3 regions of the Cohnella soli genome follow, and region 2 is predicted to be linked to each of the others. Evidence: riboswitches for the same ligand, from Rfam matches in the RefSeq annotation. Region 2 holds a riboswitch; each other region holds the start of a gene.
What was found. Region 2 has a riboswitch for cyclic di-AMP ahead of ACFPOF_RS22770 (TrkH family potassium uptake protein). Riboswitches for the same ligand answer to the same signal wherever they lie in the genome.

Region 1 (6,477 bases), on a different contig from region 2:
GCTTTTCATGGGACACACTCCACTTCTGCATAAAGCTTGGGATGCCTATACTGTACACTTTAGGTCAGACCTAAGGTCAAGGGGCATAGCAAATGTTGAGCGCACAAAAAAGGCGATGCCGCCGAATAACGGAAATCATCCGTTCGTTCGGCGGCATCGCCCTACTCTTTTATTGAGAAGTTACTTGATAATCTCCGGTTCCGGAGCGTCAGCACCGCGCGTATCGACAGTTACTTTCTTCATAACTGGAGGTGTCTTCGGACGATCGTTCGCACCTTTTGACGAGTTCACGATCTCGTTAACGACGTCCATGCCTTCGGTTACTTTGCCGAAGGCGGCATATGCGCCATCGAGGTGAGGGGCGGGAGCGACCATAATGAAGAACTGGGAGCCAGCGCTGTTCGGGTTCCCGGAACGCGCCATAGAGAGGACGCCTTCCGTATGTTTCAGGTTGTTCTCGAAGCCGTTCTGTGAGAATTCGCCGGCGATCGAGTAACCTGGTCCGCCCATGCCGGTGCCTTCAGGGTCGCCGCCCTGGATCATAAAGTTAGGAATTACGCGGTGGAAAATGGTGCCGTCGTAGAACCCTTTTTTGACGAGCGAAATAAAGTTGTTAACGGTGTTCGGGGCGATTTTCGGGTACAGTTCGATGGTGATTGTTTTGCCGCTGTCCATCTCGATTGTTACGATTGGGTTATCTCCGCTAGTGTCTACTCCGTTCATTGCAGAAGCCTCCTGTGTGGCGGCAGCTCCGTTGCCGGAAGTTGCCTTTGAATTTTGGTTTTCTTCTTTCTTGCCGCAGCCTGAAGCTACGAGCAACAGAGCGATGAGCGCGATTAGCGCCAGGGTCAAGCGATTACGCGAAGTGCTCATTACAAGTCCCCCTTTGATCTCTCTATTTCCCTTCGAAATTATATCATTTGACTGGCGAGGAATCCAACCTCTCCCGTGTCGGAATATTGGCCGCAATCAAGAAAGCGTGAAAGATAGCGAGCGTAAAAGAGCTTTCTGGAGCTTGGGACCGTTGTAAGCGGTACAAAAAACAGGGCTGGCAAAATATGCGTGCAGGCCGCTTGCGGCATTGCTTTACAAGGAACGGAGTCAGGAGTAATATTCGATTCAGCAATTCAAATGTTCCATTCGTAATCGCTGAGTTTCCGCGAAAATGCGGAAAACGGGGGAACCAATCGATGGCGCGCGTGCGGTGTGAGAGCCGCGCCCGCGCCGTCCGGGGTGAATCCCGAAGCGCCGTTCCTAGGGCGGCGCTTCGGGTAGGGCGACTCTCACCGCCCGAATCCGACAGCTAACCTCGTAAGCGTTGAAGTGCTTCGTCTTGATCGGTGTTGACCGGTTCCGGGCGTTCGCACGTTGGGGAGAGGATGATGGACTTGTGACCTTCACGGCCGCAGGGTTTATTCCTCTGCGGTTTTTGTTATGCCATTTTATCGCTGAATTCCTGTGAGCAGGAAGCGGGGGAACCAGACGGACGGGCTTTAGCGCCGACGTCCATGGGGTGAATCCGGAAAGGCGGGAGCTGCAGCTCCGCCGACCGGTAGGGCGACTCTCGAGCCCGAATCCGACAGCTAACCTCGTAAGCGTACCGAGAGAGGCGACTCATGATCGTGACGGCACGGTTTATTCGACCATGTCCGGAAGCCACGAGAAGTTCCCTCTTCCTGCGGCTTCTTTTTTTATGCCAGCCGCGGGTCCAATTTCAGGAGGAGAAAACATTGGCCCATCCCAATATCGTACTCGTGTCGGCGCCTACGCCGGCCGGCGAGTCGTTCGTCAAGCTGCTTCAAACCCGGAACGTCCCGTTCGCGGTTATCGTGAACAACGCGGCGGAACGCAAGCGTATGTCCATAATCGGCGCCGATCGCATCGTCGAAGTGAATACCGCCAAAGAAGAAACGTGGATCGTTCCCGAAGTCGAAGTCGGCAAAGTATTTTTATTCGAATCGAGTCTCGCGCTCATCTGCCGATACATTCAAATTTGCCGCAGTTGGACAACGGAGCCGATTTACGTCCTGACGGAAAGCCATCAGCCGCGCCATGTGTACAAAGGACTGGGAGCCAGTTATGTCATTCATAGCCACGGGTTGAACTGCGAGTTTCTTGTCACCGACGATTTGATCGAAACTGCTAAAGGGGGCTCTTTCCATGCTTGATCTTTATATGATTGCATTGTTGGCGGGTGTTTTCGCACTGTTTTACGGTTTCCTTGTCTGGTGCGGCCGGGTCGTCGACGGAGAGAAAGGGGATCGCCCATGATTATCGTATCGATCGTCGCGGCGGCCGTCTTTCTGTATCTGATATACGCATTGGTGAATCCGGAGAAGTTCTAGGGGAGGAAAGGCTATGGGCCTGTTGCAAATCGTCATCGTTCTGGCGGTGCTGGCGCTGCTAGTGAAACCAGTCGGAAGTTATGTATATCATGCGTTCTCTAATGAACCTAGTCGGCAAGATCGTATTTTCGGCGGCTTCGAACGGTTGATCTATAAGCTTATCGGGTTGAAAAATCGGGAAGGCATGACGTGGAAAAAGTACGCGCTCGCGTTTCTGCTGACCAATATCGTTCTTGTGGCGGTTGGTTACTTGATTTTACGGGTACAGAAATATTTGCCGTTGAACCCGAGCGGCATCGATAACATGGAACAGACGCTTTCTTTTAACACGATTACGAGTTTTATGACCAATACGAACTTGCAGAACTATAGCGGGGAATCGGGCTTGTCCTACTTCTCTCAGATGGCTGTCATCATCATGATGATGTTCACGTCGGCGGCGACCGGCTTCTCGGTGGCGATCGCATTCGTCAGAGGTATCACGAGCAAGGGCGAGACGATCGGGAACTTCTTCGAAGATTTCGTGAAGGCACATACCCGGATTTTCCTGCCGACGGCCGTTCTTGCGACGCTGCTGCTCGTCGCGCTGCAAGTGCCGCAAACGCTCGATCCAACGGTGACGGTAACGACGCTCTCCGGTGCCGTGCAGAACATCGCGATCGGTCCGGTTGCCGCGCTGGAGTCGATCAAACATCTGGGCACGAACGGCGGCGGTTTCTTCGGCGCCAACTCGGCTCATCCATTCGAGAATCCGACCCCGCTGACGAACGTCATCGAAATATTGTCCATGTGGACGTTGCCCGCGTCTCTTCCTTATGTATACGGGCGCTTCGCTCGCAACCGCAAGCAAGGCTGGGTTGTGTTCGGGGCAATGATGACACTGTTCCTTGCATTCCTCGCGCTCATCTACTTCTCGGAGCTGCGAGGCAATCCCGCGATCAACGCGATGGGAATCGATGCGTCGCAAGGCAGCATGGAAGGCAAGGAAGTCCGCTTCGGCATTCCGCAATCCGCCTTGTTCACTGCCGTCACGACTGCGGCGACGACCGGAACGGTCAACAACATGCACGACACGCTTACACCGCTCGGCGGCCTTGGCGCGCTCGGCGAGATGATGCTGAACGTTGTATTCGGCGGCAAAGGCGTAGGGCTGATCAATATGCTGATGTACGCGATATTGGGCGTTTTCTTATGCGGGCTGATGGTCGGACGTACGCCGGAATTTCTCGGTCGCAAAATAGAGCCGAAGGAAATGAAGCTGATCGCGGTAGCAATTCTCGCCCATCCGTTCATTATTCTCGTTCCGACGGCGATCGCGTTCCTGACCGATCTCGGGCAAGGGTCCATCTCGAATCCGGGTTCCCACGGCATCACGCAGGTGCTGTACGAATACACGTCCTCAGCTGCCAATAACGGTTCCGGTTTCGAAGGGTTGGCCGACAATACGCCGTTCTGGAACATTACGACGGGGCTCGTCATGTTACTTGGCCGTTACGTCTCGATGATCGCCATGCTGGCAGTGGCCGGTTCGCTTGTGCGCAAGATGCGAGTACCGGAGACGGTCGGTACGTTCCGGACGGATAACACGCTTTTTTACGGCATACTGATCGGCACGGTATTAATCATCGGTGCGCTGACTTTCTTGCCGGCCATCGTACTCGGTCCGATCGTGGAACATTTGAAATTAGGATAATGACGAGGTGAACGCGCATGAGCGCCAATCGCAAATCAATGCTGACGGCTGCGATCGTAAATCGCGCAATCAAAATCAGCTTTCTGAAATTAAACCCGCGCAGCATGATGAAAAATCCGGTCATGTTTGTCGTCGAAGTCGGGACGGCCGTCGTGCTGCTGATGACGCTTTTCCCGGGAGCTTTCGGCGGGACGAAGGACGATGTCGGATTTAATGCGGCGGTATTTTTTATCCTGCTTGTAACCGTCCTGTTCGCGAACTTCGCGGAAGCTCTTGCGGAAGGCCGGGGCAAAGCGCAGGCCGATGCTTTGAAAAACACCAAGAAGGACATTCAAGCGAGAAAACGCGTCGGCGCTCAAGGCGTCGCGATCGTAGCTTCGACTGAACTGCGCAAAGGCGACATCGTCATCGTGGAACAGGGAGAGATGATTCCGGGAGACGGCGAAGTCATCGAAGGTCTCGCTTCTGTCGACGAATCGGCCATTACCGGCGAATCCGCTCCGGTCATCAAGGAAGCGGGCGGCGATTTCAGTTCCGTCACCGGCGGCACGCGCGTCGTCAGCGACCGAATCGTCGTTCGCATCACGAGCGATCCGGGGGAAACGTTCATCGACCGGATGATCTCGCTCGTCGAAGGCGCGAAACGGCAGAAAACGCCGAACGAGCTGGCGCTGAATACGCTGCTGACGAGTTTGACGCTTATTTTCCTCATCGTCATCGTAACGCTCGGCCCGATCGCGAAGTACTTGGGCATCGAATTGCAAGTACCCGTGCTGATCGCCTTGCTCGTATGCCTGATCCCGACGACGATCGGAGGATTGCTGTCCGCCATCGGCATCGCGGGGATGGACAGGGTTACCCGGTTTAACGTGCTGGCGATGTCCGGGAAAGCGGTTGAAGCGGCAGGAGATATCAATACGGTCATTTTGGATAAAACCGGCACCATCACCTACGGGAACCGGATGGCGTGTGAATTTGCGTCCGTCGGACAGTCGAGCGAGAAGGAGCTTGCGTCATGGGCTGTCATCAGCTCCTTGCAGGATGAAACGCCGGAAGGTCGCTCGGTACTGGAACTATCGAAGAAGCTCGGGTTCTCTTATGACGAAGCAATAGCCGCGGATGGTGTTTTTGTCGAATTCAAAGCGGAAACTCGCATGAGCGGCGTCGATCTGAGAGACGGACGTCAAGTGCGCAAAGGCGCCGTGGATGCGGTGAAGAAATGGGTAGCGGCGCAAGGCGGAACGATTCCCGTCGATCTGGATGCCGGAAGCGACGCCATCGCAAGGGAAGGCGGAACTCCGCTGGCGGTTGCCGTAGATCATCGAATTTACGGGCTCATTTATTTGAAGGATACGGTTAAGCCCGGCATGCGGGACAGGTTCGAGCAAATGCGCCAGATGGGCATCAAGACGATCATGTGCACCGGCGACAACCCGCTGACCGCCGCGACGATCGCTCGGGAAGCGGGCGTGGACGAATTTATCGCCGAAAGCAAGCCGGAAGACAAAATCGCGGTCATTCGACGCGAACAGTCGGAAGGCAAACTTGTCGCCATGACCGGTGACGGTACGAACGACGCGCCGGCGCTTGCTCAGGCGGATGTCGGACTTGCGATGAACAGCGGCACGGTTGCCGCCAAAGAAGCGGCGAACATGGTCGATCTCGATTCCGACCCGTCCAAAATTATCGAAGTCGTATCCATCGGCAAGCAACTGCTCATGACGCGTGGCGCTCTAACGACGTTCAGCATCGCGAACGATATCGCCAAATATTTCGCCATCATCCCGGCGATGTTCATACTGGCGATTCCCGAGATGAGCGTCCTTAACATCATGGGGCTCGGCTCGCCGAAGTCGGCGATATTATCGGCGTTAATCTTTAACGCCATCATTATTCCGCTTCTGATTCCGCTAGCGATGAAGGGCGTCGCTTACAAAGCGCTGAGCGCGTCGAAGCTGCTCTCCCGTAACATCATCGTCTACGGACTTGGCGGCGTAATCGTTCCGTTCATCGGCATCAAGCTGATTGACCTGATTGTGCATTTGTGGGTGTAAGGTGTTCCATCCAGGCTGTTTCTGAATGAAAGGGGAGTTTTCTATGGAAAATCAAATGGCAACGGTTCGCGGCGGTGTCGGCGTCTCTTATGCAGCGGTTGCGGTGCGAGCTAGTTTAGTATTCATTCTATTGTGCGGCATCATTTATCCGCTTGCCTGCACGGGCCTTGCACAGTGGCTCATGCCGCATCATGCGAACGGCAGCTTAATCAAGGACGCGTCCGGCCGAACGGTCGGTTCCGAACTGATCGGTCAGACGTTCTCCGATCCGAAGTATTTTCAGGGGCGTATCTCGAGCATAGATAATAACGCGGCAGGCTCCGGCTCGAACAACTACGCGCCGTCCAACCCGGATATGCTGCAACGGACGAAGGACTCGATCGAA
Region 2 (6,477 bases):
ATACACGAGGATTACGCAAGGAGGATTGCGGCTGGAGCTTGAAGAGATTGATCTTCGGGAACTGCTGGTTCAGCTATTCGCCGAGATCGAGCCTCTGGCATCGGAGCTGCAAATCGAAATGCGAACCTCATTGCCGCCCGGGCGCATCATGGTCGCCGTAGATCCCGAACGCATTCGGCGGGCGATCGACAATCTGATCGCGAACGCTTTGAAATTTTCGATAAAGCCCGGTACGATCCGCATCGCTTTGGAAACGGACGGCAACCGGGCGGCGATTGCGATAGAGAACGAAGGCAAAGCCATTACGAAGGAACAGGAAGAACGATTGTTCGAACGTTTCTATAAGGTAGACGACGCTAGGACGCAAGACTCGCTCGAGGCGGGGGCAGGGCTTGGTTTGTCGATCGCCCGCGGCATCGTCGAACTTCACGGAGGACAACTTTCGTTCGTTCACGATAACGGCCGCTTCACGTTCCGGATCGGAATGCCGGTCGTCTTAATCGGCGGTGCAACCACCAAATGAGTATTCCGACAAGTCCCGGCATAGCGAGGCTGAAGATGCCTGCGGCGAAGTCGCCCGGCAATCCGTCGAACATCATCTGCACGCCCATCAAAACCGCATCAAGCGTGACGTGCGCGAAAATGACCGCCATAATCCCGAACCGAAGCATAAACCAGCCGAACAGAAGCGACATCAGCACAAGCTCGATAATGCGCGTATAGAACGGATAGATTGCATAACCGACGTGTCCGAGCGCCCAGAGCAAGCCGGGAGGCACGATGGCGACGAACGTGAGCGCCGATACCGTACGTCCCGACGGCTCGCGACCGATCAGTTTGCGGGCGATGCCGACGAACCATTTGCGAAACAGCGCGATACCGAAGAAACGGCTTTGCATCTCTTCCGAAATGCCAGCGCACCAGGCGAGCAGCGGCAGCAGCCACGGGAAGCTCATGTTGTACATCGACTGGGTCGCATCGGACGAAGAGAACGAGCCTGCTATATTCTCCATCGCCAGCAAAATAACGGATTGCATGCCGAGCAAAATAAAGGCTAGGAAGTAGCCGGTTCGCATGCTCGCCAGTACGCTGTCTCCATACCCCGCTTCTTGCCAGCGCGGCCAGAGCGCAAGCCCCATCGACTTCCACAGCCCGTCTCCCCCGACTGCGGAGAAATAAGTCATAACCGCCATCACGAAGTAAGTAATCAGACTGACGATAATCGTGGCCTGCTCGCCTGTGCTCGAACCGTTTTCCCAATTGCCGGCCCGAAGCCCGGGAATCATGTTAAACGTAATGCCTGCGTACAGAACGAAGAACACCGAAGCTAAGAAAATACCTCTGACGAACGATGTGCGGTCACCGTATGTGCCCGCATAAATGATCGCCAAAATAAAAAACAAAATGCTTGGCAGCAGGAATCCGAACACAGAAAGCTTGGACGACCATGTTTGCTGCGTCTTCAAGTCGTGAAGGAAATCGGTGGGCAGATCGACACCGTAACGGACGAATCCGCTCTGCCAAGGCGGGAACGCGGAAGACAAAGCGTTGTATGAAGCGGGAACTCGAACGTCGAGCTTTACGGCAGCTTTTCCGATAGCCGCTTTGCTCGAAGCGGCGGTAAAACGAACAGAACCGTCATCCTGCACATAACCGTCGGGGTTCCATTCGGCGGGATTCGCGCCCCAATATTCCGCGTATTGCAGTGCCCTGGCGACGGCACTTTGTTTGCTTTCATTTATTCCCTCTCCGGATGATGCCTGACCGGTTCTTTTTTTGGTAGGTACATGGTCCCATCCGACGAGTCGGCCTTTTACCATGTCTATATAAAGATTAAGCTTGCCGGGATATGCGGAGGAAGACAAGGATACGGCGTAGACATCGGTTGGAGCGCTGTTCGACCATGTTTTGTCGTAGGTGTCGTGCAAGCGGTACTTCGACAAGTAACCGACCGTGTCGCTGTCCGACAGATGTGTGATTTCTGCATCCGACGTCTCTTTCGGAGAGAGCCCGAATTTATTTTCCGCCCAGAAGATCGCTTTCGCTTCGGCTTCCGAACGCGTGAGCACGTTTGACGAGCCCGAGGAAAACAAGGAGCCCGCAGAGGGGAAAACCTGAATAAGCAAGAAAAGCAGGAGGCCGACTGCGGCGGCCCATACCCAGCGACGATCCAGACGCGACAGTTGTATTTCGTTCAACTAACATCTCTCCTTACGCAATAAAAGCCGAAGTAAACGCATACAGCAAGGCCGCGCGAACTTTTTCCACTATTTTCATCAAGTATCTCGCATTTTTGGCGAAAATGAAAGCAAAGACGCCGATAATCGTTGTCCGGTCGTTATATTGTGCGAATAGCTTCGTCATAATCGTTCAAATGCGTCGGTTTGACTTCAAATTGATGTTGTCCCCCTTCGGTGGAAAGAATATAATTCGGTGGTACGTTTCGTCGATGCCGATGAAACGAAAGGAAAGCCGAATTTCCGAACGATGGAAAACGGGGGAACCAACCGCTCGCGGTACAAGTTCTATTGTATTCGCGTAGACCGGGGTGAATTCCAAGCGGCCTAACCTCCGCTCGGATAGGGCAATCTGTTCGTGCCCGAACCCGACAGCTAACCTCGTAGGCTGTATGCGAACAGGGATCATGTGCGTATGTCCGAGCACTGGGATTCCAGTGCTTTTTTTGTTGCGCAGAATGAGGTGACGGGATTGATTAGAAAAGCGGTGCGGTGGCTTAGCGTGTCTCCGCCCAGAACGTTGTTGCTTGGATTCTCTATTATTATTGTTATCGGGGCGTTTCTGCTTCAGTTGCCGATTGCGACGGCGAACGGCGATAAGATCGGTTTTGTCGACGCGCTCTTCACCGCGACGTCCGCCACTTGTGTCACCGGCTTGGTTCTTTTTGATACAGGTACATATTTTTCCGCGTTCGGCCACTGGGTTATACTGATTCTCATTCAGGTTGGCGGAATCGGCTTTATGACGATGGCGACGTTGTTCGCGCTAATTCTCCGGCGGAAAATATCGCTGAAGGAACGGTTGATTTTGCAAGAGTCGCTGAACCAGGGCAGCATCGAAGGCTTGGTTAGGCTCGTACGCAAAGTCATCTTATACGCGCTTGCGTTGGAGACGGTCGGAGCGCTGCTATATACGATTCGCTTCGCTTCCGATATGCCCGTTGGCAAAGCGCTGTATCATGGCGTGTTTCATTCCATCTCGATTTTCAACAATGCCGGATTTGATTTGTCGGGCGATTTCCGAAGTTTCTCGGCTTACTCTTCCGATCTTTATATGAACATTGTTTCGATGGGGCTCATTATTTTGGGCGGTTTCGGTTTTATCGTGCTTGCCGACCTGGTTGAGGTGCCGTTCCGAAAAACACGCAAATTCTCGCTGCACACGAAAGTTGTTCTTAGTGTGAGTGCGGGATTGATCGTGCTCGGCACATTCGTCATTTTCGTGTTCGAGTTTACGAACGGTCGCTCGGTCGGAGACGACGGCTTCGGTCATAAACTGCTTTCATCGCTGTTTCAGTCTGTGACGACTCGATCCGGCGGGGTTACGACGGTCAACATATCCGAATTCAGGCAAGCGACGCAATTTTTCATCATTATTTTGATGTTTATTGGCGCCTCTCCCGGATCGACCGGAGGCGGCATCAAGACGACGACATTCGCCGTACTCGTCGGCGCGGTTCTCGCGATGATGCGCGGCAAAGAGGATGTTGTGTTATTTAAGCTCAGGCTGGCGAAAGAACGAGTGTACAAAGCCGTTACCGTTACCTTGTTCTGTATCGGCATCGTGACGCTAGGCACGATGGCGCTGGCGACAACGGAAAAAGCCGCGTTTCTAAGCATTTTGTTCGAGGCGACTTCGGCGTTCGGCACGGTAGGGCTGTCGATGGGGCTTACGGGAGAATTAACGATTCCGGGCAAACTAACGATTATTTTTCTAATGTTTATTGGCCGGTTGGGGCCGCTTACGCTTACTTATGCTCTTGGGCCGAAACCGGGCAGAGTACTGTTCCGGCATGCGGAAGGCAAAATCATAATCGGCTGACGGAGGGGAGATCGTAAATGCGCAAGTTGTTCGGTAAAATTTTGTCTTCCCCGCCTCGTATTCTCGTTCTTGGATTTGCTGCAATCGTACTCATCGGAGCGGGACTGCTCATGCTGCCGTTCGCCCATACGGGAGCAGCGCAGCCGCGGTTCATCGATACGCTGTTCACGGCAACTTCGGCGACATGCGTTACCGGTCTTGTCGTCGTCGATACAGGGACGTATTGGACAACGGCAGGACAGCTGATTATTTTGACGATGATCCAGATCGGCGGCCTTGGTTTTATGACGATGGCGACGTTGTTCGCGATTGCGCTAAAAAGACGGATCTCGCTGAAGGAAAAACTTGTTCTGCAAGAGGCGTTTAACCAGACGAGCATTGAAGGCATCATACGCCTCGTACGCAAAGTCGTTATCTATGCGCTGACGATTGAGCTCGCGGGTGCAGTATTATTCACGATTCGGTTCGCTTTCGACATGCCGTTCGGGACAGCCGTATACCGGGGCATTTTCCATGCGGTATCGTTTTTCAATAACGCAGGTTTCGATATTATGGGCGATTACCGCAGCCTGACCGATTACGTCGGCGATCCGCTCGTTAATATTGTGACCATGCTCTTAATTATTCTCGGCGGCCTCGGTTTTGTCGTACTGGCCGACCTCGTCGAAATTCGCAATCCGAAGCGCAAGCTGTCGCTGCATTCGAAAGTCGTATTGAGCATGAGCGGCGGATTGATTTTGATTGGCGCAATATTGATTTTCATATTCGAATACACGAACTCGACGATGGCTTCCTTAACCTTCGGGGAAAAGGTGCTGGCGGCATTCACGCAGTCGGTATCTCCGAGAACGGCAGGCGTCAATACAATTGATCTCGGAGCCATGAGGCAGGCAACACAGTTCGTGATGGTCATCCTTATGTTTATCGGCGCATCGCCCGGATCAACTGGCGGCGGCATCAAGACGACAACGTTCACCGCTTTGCTCGGCGCAGTTATCGCGATGGTTCGCGGCAAAGAAGACGTCGTGTTTTTCAAATACCGGCTTGCCCAGGAACGCGTATACAAAGCGCTGACGGTTACATTATTCGCATTCGGACTTGTTATATTGGCGACGATGATTTTATCGACGACGGAAGATCATCAGTTTCTGCAACTCTTGTTCGAAGTGACTTCCGCGTTCGGTACGGTCGGACTAACGCTCGGATTAACGGCAAAGCTGACGTTCGCGGGAAAAATCATCATTATTGTTATGATGTTTATCGGTCGGCTCGGGCCGCTCACGCTCACCTACGCGCTCGGACCGAAACAAGGGCGACAGTTATATCGTCACGCGGAAGGCAAAATTATAATCGGATAAGGAAGTTGACGTCATGAAGTTTAATCAGTTCGTTATTATCGGTCTCGGCCGATTCGGCTCCAGCATCGGACGCGAACTTATTCAATTGGGTTACGAGGTGCTCGGCGTCGACCGAGATGAGGAAAAAGTGCATGAGATGTCCCACGTGCTGACACATACGATCATTGCGGACGCAACCGAAGAAGAGGTGCTGAGATCGGTCGGCGCGCGCAACTTCGATTGCGGCGTCGTGGCGATCGGAGATGACATTCAAGCGAGCATTCTGGCAACGATATTGTTAAAAGAACTCGGCGTCAAGAAAGTGGTCGCCAAGGCGGTGTCCGATTTGCACGGGCGCGTGCTGCAGCGAATCGGCGTCGACCGGATCATCTATCCCGAGCGGGATATGGGTGTCCGTCTCGCGCATCAGCTCGTGTCGCCGAACTTGCTCGATTACATCGAGTTGTCCAAGCAATATACGATCGCAGAACTTCAAGTGCCAAGCTGTCTTGAGGGCAAGTCGCTCGATGATGTGAACCCGAGAGGGCGATTCGGCTGCAGCATCGTTGCAATCAACAAGCCGAAAGGCATTATTATTGCCCCTGTCGCCAAAGACGTGTTGACGACGAACGATGTAATGGTCGTCATCGGTACGAACGATCAGATCGAACAGTTCCAGCAATCAATCGGACAATAGGAGAAAACTGCATGGATAACGAAGTCGTTCAAACGGTTCACCATCTGTTGATCCTGTTTCTGATCGTCTTTGCTGCAGGCATCATAACGGGAAGACTTGCCGCATGGATCAAAGTGCCCGACGTCGTGCTTTTTATCGGTGTAGGCATGTTACTGGGACAAGGCTTGCAATGGATTACCGAAGAGAGCACTTCGCTGACGAACCAGCTTGTCCTGTCTGCGGGCTCCGCACTGATTCTGTTCGATGGCGGAAGAAACATACGCTGGCATGGGCTGAAGCAAGTGCTCGTCTCTGTAACGCTTCTAAGCACGGTCGGCGTCGTCGTGACGGCCGGTATCGTCGGTTTTGTCGCCCATGAGGCGTTCGGGTTGGACTGGATGACGG
Region 3 (6,477 bases), on a different contig from region 2:
TTTGGGGGCTATGGGGACTGATTCAGGCGCCGCTGCCGACATTGACTTATATCGCGTTGCAGCAATGGAAGAAACGCAAGCGGAAGCGGGAACTTGCCGCAACGCAAGAACGGGAAACAGGAGGAGATTCGGATGATAGATTCTAAATTGCTCATGTTGCTATTGCCCATAGCCGTCATTCAAATTGTGCTGATGGCGACGGCGTTAACGGTGCTGTACCGGGCGAAGTCGGTGCGCTGGAACAAATGGGTGTGGGTGTTCATTATTGTGTGCTTGAATATCGTCGGGCCTATTTTGTTCTTCTCGCTCGGCCGGAAGGAGAATTGACCATTGAAGCTGCTAACGGCACAACGAATCGGACGACGTTACGGCCAAACCATCGCGCTAGGCGAAGCCAGCTTCTCGATCGGTGATCGCCGCTGCATCGCGCTGTTAGGTCCTAATGGAGCGGGTAAAACTACGACGCTGTCCATTCTCGCAGGGTTGCTTGAGCCGACTTCAGGCGAGATGCTCGCGGAGGGTGGACTGCCTGCTGATCGCAGACGCTGGATGGGATTTCTCCCTCAGCAGCCGGCGTTCTTCGGCTGGATGACAGGCAGGGAAACGATGGAAACGGCAGGCAGACTGTGCGGACTTTCGGCGAAGGAAGCGTCCAACCGCACGAAAATATTGCTGGAGCAAGCGGGATTGACGGATGCGGCCGATCGGCGAGTCGGGGGATATTCAGGGGGGATGAAGCAGCGGCTGGGCTTGGCGCAGGCGGTTATTCATCGGCCGCGTCTGCTGCTGCTGGACGAACCGGTGTCCGCGCTTGATCCGATCGGTCGGCGCGAGGTGCTGACGATGCTGGAGCAATGGAAACGGGACATGTCGATCGTGCTGTCCACGCACGTACTTCACGATGCGGAGCAGGTATGCGACGACATTATTTTGATGAACAAGGGAAGCGTTGTTCTTCAGGGAGAGATGGACCATATTCGGCAATCTGCTGGACGTCCGTATATTAGAATCGAGACCGAGGCCGGAGACAACGCGAGCGAGTGGCTTGCAACGCTGGAGAAGCTGCCTGGCGTGCGAATGTCGGCGACAAGTCGTTACAGCCGCAGCATCGAGACGGACGACATCGACGGCGTGCGCGAAACGGCACTGAGAACTGCGCTTGAAGGCGGCATAAAGCTGCTGGCATTCGAAGTCGCGCGAAAGTCGTTGGAACAATGGTTTGTGGAGGCGTTGAACGAATGAACGTTATGAGCGTACTGTTGCTAAAGGAATGGCGGGAATCGCTTCGTACGGCAAAGTGGATATGGCTCCCTGCGGTGTTCTTGCTGCTCGGGCTCATCCAACCGATTACCGTAAAGTTCATGCCGGATATTTTGTCGTCCGCCGGCTCTTTACCTGAAGGGACGATCATTCAAATTCCGATACCAAAGCCGGGAGAAGTGCTGGCCAAGACGCTGGGGCAATACGATACGATCGGCATGTTGGCCATTTGCCTTGCTTTCATGGGGACGATCTCGGGGGAAAAACGCAGCGGGACGGCGGCTTGGATACTCGTTAAACCGACATCCCCCTATGCGTACGTATTGGCCAAGTGGATGATGCACAGCTTGCTCGTTGTCGTTTCTTTCGCGCTCGGCTACGGCGGCGCTTGGTACTATACCCTCCTGCTGATCGGAGAGCCGGATTCGGTTGCCGCGCTGTCATCTATGCTGCTTTACATCGGATGGCTGCTTTTTGGGGTGACGTCGACGATTGCTTTCAGCGCGATTATTCGTTCGCCCGCCGGAGCGGCATTCACCGCTTTCGGCTTCGTAACGGCACTGCAAATCGTTCAGGCGACGTTAAAGCCGAAATTGGACTGGTTGCCGTCCGGACTGAATGCGGCTGCAGCTTCTCGGCTGACAGCAGGCAGCGTCACATGGGGAACGGCTGCATTCGCTGCGGCGATTTGCATAGCGGCGCTTTTACTGCTGGCCGTTCGCCGTTCATCGTCATCCGGCTCCTCCTACCCTAGCTAGGTAGCAGGGCCGGCCTTCCGATTCACCTTTTTATTTTTTCAAATGATAAGGAACCGTCGTCACGATAACGTTTTTGCGGTAGAGCAGCCGGGCGCGGATCATCAGGCTCGTTTGGTTGTGCAGGATATTATGCCATCCTTTTTTCGGGATGAACTGCGGGATGACGACGGTGACTTGGTAATTGGATTCGTTCGCTTTCCGCTCGACGGTGTCGATGAATTTCATGAGCGGTTGAACAATCGAACGATACGGGGAATGCAATGTGACAAGCCGGATGTCGGGATGGAACTTGTGCCATTTCTCTTCGAAAACAGTTTCCTCTTCCCGCTCGAACGGAATGTAAACGGCGATAATTTGGTTTGCCGACAGCGACTGAGCGTATTTGATCGACGTCTCGACGACGTGGGTAATACCCGAGACAGGGAGGATAAATACGTTCCCTTCGATCGGTAACGACGGCTCGCACGTCGATAAGCGAAGCTGATCGCCGACGGCTTCGTAGTGTTTCTTGATGCGGTGGAACACATAGATGATCGCGGGCAAGAAGATGATAGCCGACCACACTTGCTCGAATTTTGTGATGAAGAACATCAACGACACCGTGAAACTGATGAGAGCGCCGATGGAGTTGATCACAAGCTTGCTGATCCAGCCTTTCGGTTTTTGCCGGATCCACTTGACCATCATTCCGGTTTGCGACATCGTGAACGGAATGAATACGCCGACGGCGTAGAGCGGAATGAGATGCTCGGTGTTCCCTTGGAAAGCGACGATAAGCACGATGGACAGGAAGCCAAGCGTAATAATGCCATTCGAATAACCGAGCCGATCGCCGCGGGCGGTAAATATTCTCGGAATAAACTTATCTTTGGCCAGGTTTACTGCCAGCAACGGGAAGGCCGAGTAACCGGTGTTCGCTGCGAGGATCAAAATCAAGGCAGTTGTTCCCTGAATAAAAAAGTACATGAAATGGCGGCCGAACGTTTGCTCCGCGATTTGCGACACGACCGTCACTTCTGCCAGAGGGCTGATCCCGTAGTAATAAGCGAGAAACACAATGCCCGAGAACAGTAAAGCGAGCAGTGTGCCCATTGCAAGAAGCGTGCGTGAGGCATTCACCGGAGCGGGTGTTTTGAAATTAGGAATGGCGTTGGAGATCGCTTCGACGCCTGTCAGTGCCGAACTGCCAGAAGCGAAAGCTTTCAGCAGCAAAAACAGGCTGATCCCGGCGACCGGAGTTCCGATGGACACGTGAGCATCAGGGGTAACAGCGCCGGTTGCGATGTCATAAAGTCCGACCCCGATGAGGATAAACAACGCAAACACGAACAAATAGACGGGATAAGCGAGGATCGAGGCCGATTCCGTCACGCCTCTTAAGTTCAGCACCGTTGTAAACAAGACGAAAACGATCGCGATAAGCACTGTATGCTCATGCAAGCTCGGAAAGGCGGACGTAATCGCGTCGGTGCCCGCCGAGACGCTTACGGCTACCGTTAGCACATAATCGACAAGCAAGGAGCCGCCGGCGATCAGACCGGGCCATACGCCGAGGTTTTCTTTGGAAACGACGTAGGCGCCTCCGCCGTGCGGATAGGCATAGATGATTTGCCTGTAGGACAAGATGAGCGCCGTCAGAAGGACAAGCACGCCGATCCCGATCGGAACGGAATACCAGAACGCTGCCGCGCCAAGCGTGGCGAGAACGATCAAAATTTGCTCTGGGCCGTAGGCGACAGAGGAAAGCGCATCGGAAGAAAGGATGGCCAGCGCTTTTGTTTTGTTCAGTTTCTGCTCCCCTAATGCCGTTGACTTGAGGGGGCGTCCGATTAACAATCTTTTGATGGAAAACATGTCTTTTCACCGCCGAATGATTTTGATTCTAACTACTTCTTGTTAATGTGTCCGATTCAGCGGCTTTCAGCACGACAAAAAACCGCAGAGGAAGACCCCCGCGGTTACAATCGAACCGAAGTTGTTTCGCTCTCTAAGGACGCTTACGAGGTTAGCTGACGGATTCGGGCGCGTAGAGTCGCCCTACGGCTGCCGTTCATGACGGCGCAGCCGATTCACCCCGGTTGGCATTTGTCAAAAAGATGCCGGTGGTTCCCCCGCTTTTCGTGACGAAAACTCAGCGTTGCAATGCATGATGAATGGGATGGATAAATCATATTCCTTCGATGCCGTTGCTGTAAAATCGGGATTTCAGCCGGAAAATACCCGTCAAAGGCAATAGTTGACCATGAATGCGCATACATGGGTTCGGCTCTAATCGTAGCCTCTTAATTAAGCTTGTACCTCGAAATGTTTGTTTGCCGGGTGCGACAACATTTGCATATCGGAATCTATTTCTAGTAGGATAGGCTTATAACGATAGTTGCGAGAGGGGAGAGTCGACATGTTGAAGCTTGGGGAAAGGATCATCATTGTCGATGACCGGTTTGAGCAGAAGCTGCCTTTAGGCGAATACGGCTATGTGATCGCTTATGACCGGAACAACGACAGCGCGTTTGATTATGTAATCCGGGTTCCGAAAGCGAATAGGCAATTTTACGTGCCCGGCGGAGATATCGAATTGGAAGAGACAATGTTGGAGCTCGAAGCGGCGCGCATCGAGAAGGAAGCGCTGATCGATTTCGCTCTAGCAACCCGCAACGAGGAATTATTCAAAAGAATTATGAACGGCGATCAAGCGGAAGATGAGCCGGCCGAAGAGACGAGCAAGGAAGTGTTGAGCCGCGAAGAGTTCATTCGCCAAGTGAATTTGAAGGCGTGGATTTAAAGCACCTCGAGCCACATAAGCCTGAAAGCTAAAACGAACAAAGCAACGCCGACATTCGCGCCGACCCGAAAATGGTTGCGTGAATGTCGGCGTTGCGCCGTTAAGCGTACAGGGTCACGTGAGAGGGCAGAGGCATCGCCTTACCGAACAAGTAGCCTTGAAACAGGGGGACGCCCGCGTTGCGCAAGTAGTTCCATTCTTCTTCGCGCTCGACCCCTTCGGCGAGAACGTTCCCCCCGAACCGGGACGTTCTTTCCAACAAACCATCGATATATTTCTGCTTGGCCGTATCCGCGTCGCAACCGCTGACCCATCTGCGATCCATTTTTACATAATCCGGCTTTAATCGTTCGACAGCACCGAGCGTAGCGAAACCGCTGCCGACATCATCGAGGGCAAGATTGACCCGTTGATCCCGATAGACGTCGAAAACGCGACCTAGTTTGTTCTCATCCAGCGGTTCGGTTTCTATCACTTCAAAGACGCAATCTTCCGGAGCCGTTCCGGTAGCTTTCATTAGGTCGAACGTGTCTTTCAGGCACGATGCCGGATGAAGGAGCGACGATGGGAGGAAGTTGACGAATCGTTTCGTCCCCGGCGGCAGATGGGAAGCTCCCATGCGAATGGCAGAATGTCGCGCCGCGCGGTCGAGGAATGCGTGATGGCCGGTACGGCGCGCGGTCTCGAATAGTTCCGCCGGTCGGAACGGGGCTTGTTCCGGCAACGGACGGAGCAGAAATTCGTAACCGATCGGTCGGCGGTCGGTTGCCACGATCGGTTGAAGGTGCGGAGTGAAGATCCGATACAAAATGTAGTCGGATACGCTGATCCCGCCGATTTGACCGAAAAGGGCGGAAAGCGGGAACCAACCGTCCGTACTACTGTCCGGCACATCGGCTTCGTCTATCGTTTCTTCAAGATGGTCAGCCGACACTCGGGGGTCGCCATAATCGATTCTGCAGCGAACGTTGTCCGCGTCTGCGACGGACATATTGCGTTGCAGGTGACCGAGTAACTTTAGCAATTGCTCGGGAACGTCGTAGGTTGTCGCAAGCGGAGACGTAACATCGTTCGACGTATTTTCGACAGCTTTGCCGAGCGTTCGGCGCAAGACTGGATCGTCCGACGCGAACTCGACGAGACCGGCATCCCGAAGCGGCGACGGAAATTTCGCGCGATAGTATCGGGGCATCTTATCCTCCTGTCCGCAAGCGAATGGCGTGTCTGGAAACTCCGAAGGCAGCAGATTTTCAGATACGCCCTAGGCTTGCAAAGTGTCGTTGAGTTCCCTTAGTTTGTCCGATATAATGAAAAGAATGAGCGGATATGCGGTATTAGGAGGGGGAAGCAACTATGAGCATTACGATTAAAGATGTTGAGCATGTCGCCAATCTGGCCCGTCTCGAGCTGTCCGATGCGGAGAAAGAACAATTTTCCGGACAACTGAATGCAATCTTGAAATACGCGGAGAAGTTGAACGGATTGAATACGGACGGCGTTGAGCCGACAACCCACGTTCTTCCTTTGGCCAATGTTATGAGAGAAGATACGGTAAAAGCTTCCTGGCCGATCGAGAAAGTTCTCCTTAACGCGCCTGAAGAAGAAAATGGGCAGTTCAAAGTGCCTGCCGTGCTGGAATAACGACTAGGAGGATTTAAGCATGTCGCTTTTCGATTT

Region 1: another riboswitch for cyclic di-AMP. It lies ahead of ACFPOF_RS17115 (hypothetical protein); the one in region 2 lies ahead of ACFPOF_RS22770 (TrkH family potassium uptake protein).
Region 3: another riboswitch for cyclic di-AMP. It lies ahead of ACFPOF_RS29565 (APC family permease); the one in region 2 lies ahead of ACFPOF_RS22770 (TrkH family potassium uptake protein).

What each region holds. Positions count from the first base shown of each region.
Region 1 is NZ_JBHSMI010000028.1:182,903-189,379, forward strand. It holds gene ACFPOF_RS17105 (helix-turn-helix domain-containing protein) at 1-9, opposite strand, end outside; gene ACFPOF_RS17110 (peptidylprolyl isomerase) at 181-873, opposite strand; cyclic di-AMP (ydaO/yuaA leader) riboswitch at 1,138-1,333, shown strand; cyclic di-AMP (ydaO/yuaA leader) riboswitch at 1,437-1,614, shown strand; gene ACFPOF_RS17115 (hypothetical protein) at 1,731-2,168, shown strand; gene ACFPOF_RS17120 (potassium-transporting ATPase subunit F) at 2,268-2,345, shown strand; gene kdpA (potassium-transporting ATPase subunit KdpA) at 2,359-4,038, shown strand; gene kdpB (potassium-transporting ATPase subunit KdpB) at 4,056-6,092, shown strand; gene kdpC (potassium-transporting ATPase subunit KdpC) at 6,136-6,477, shown strand, end outside.
Region 2 is NZ_JBHSMI010000029.1:556,278-562,754, reverse strand. It holds gene ACFPOF_RS22780 (HAMP domain-containing sensor histidine kinase) at 1-523, shown strand, start outside; gene ACFPOF_RS22775 (CPBP family intramembrane glutamic endopeptidase) at 468-2,198, opposite strand; cyclic di-AMP (ydaO/yuaA leader) riboswitch at 2,461-2,641, shown strand; gene ACFPOF_RS22770 (TrkH family potassium uptake protein) at 2,713-4,059, shown strand; gene ACFPOF_RS22765 (TrkH family potassium uptake protein) at 4,077-5,417, shown strand; gene ACFPOF_RS22760 (potassium channel family protein) at 5,431-6,093, shown strand; gene ACFPOF_RS22755 (cation:proton antiporter) at 6,105-6,477, shown strand, end outside.
Region 3 is NZ_JBHSMI010000067.1:9,279-15,755, reverse strand. It holds gene ACFPOF_RS29585 (sigmaY antisigma factor component) at 1-146, shown strand, start outside; gene ACFPOF_RS29580 (PLDc N-terminal domain-containing protein) at 133-327, shown strand; gene ACFPOF_RS29575 (ABC transporter ATP-binding protein) at 331-1,242, shown strand; gene ACFPOF_RS29570 (ABC transporter permease) at 1,239-2,018, shown strand; gene ACFPOF_RS29565 (APC family permease) at 2,049-3,872, opposite strand; cyclic di-AMP (ydaO/yuaA leader) riboswitch at 3,997-4,165, opposite strand; gene ACFPOF_RS29560 (ATPase) at 4,417-4,800, shown strand; gene ACFPOF_RS29555 (EAL domain-containing protein) at 4,901-5,992, opposite strand; gene gatC (Asp-tRNA(Asn)/Glu-tRNA(Gln) amidotransferase subunit GatC) at 6,154-6,441, shown strand; gene gatA (Asp-tRNA(Asn)/Glu-tRNA(Gln) amidotransferase subunit GatA) at 6,461-6,477, shown strand, end outside.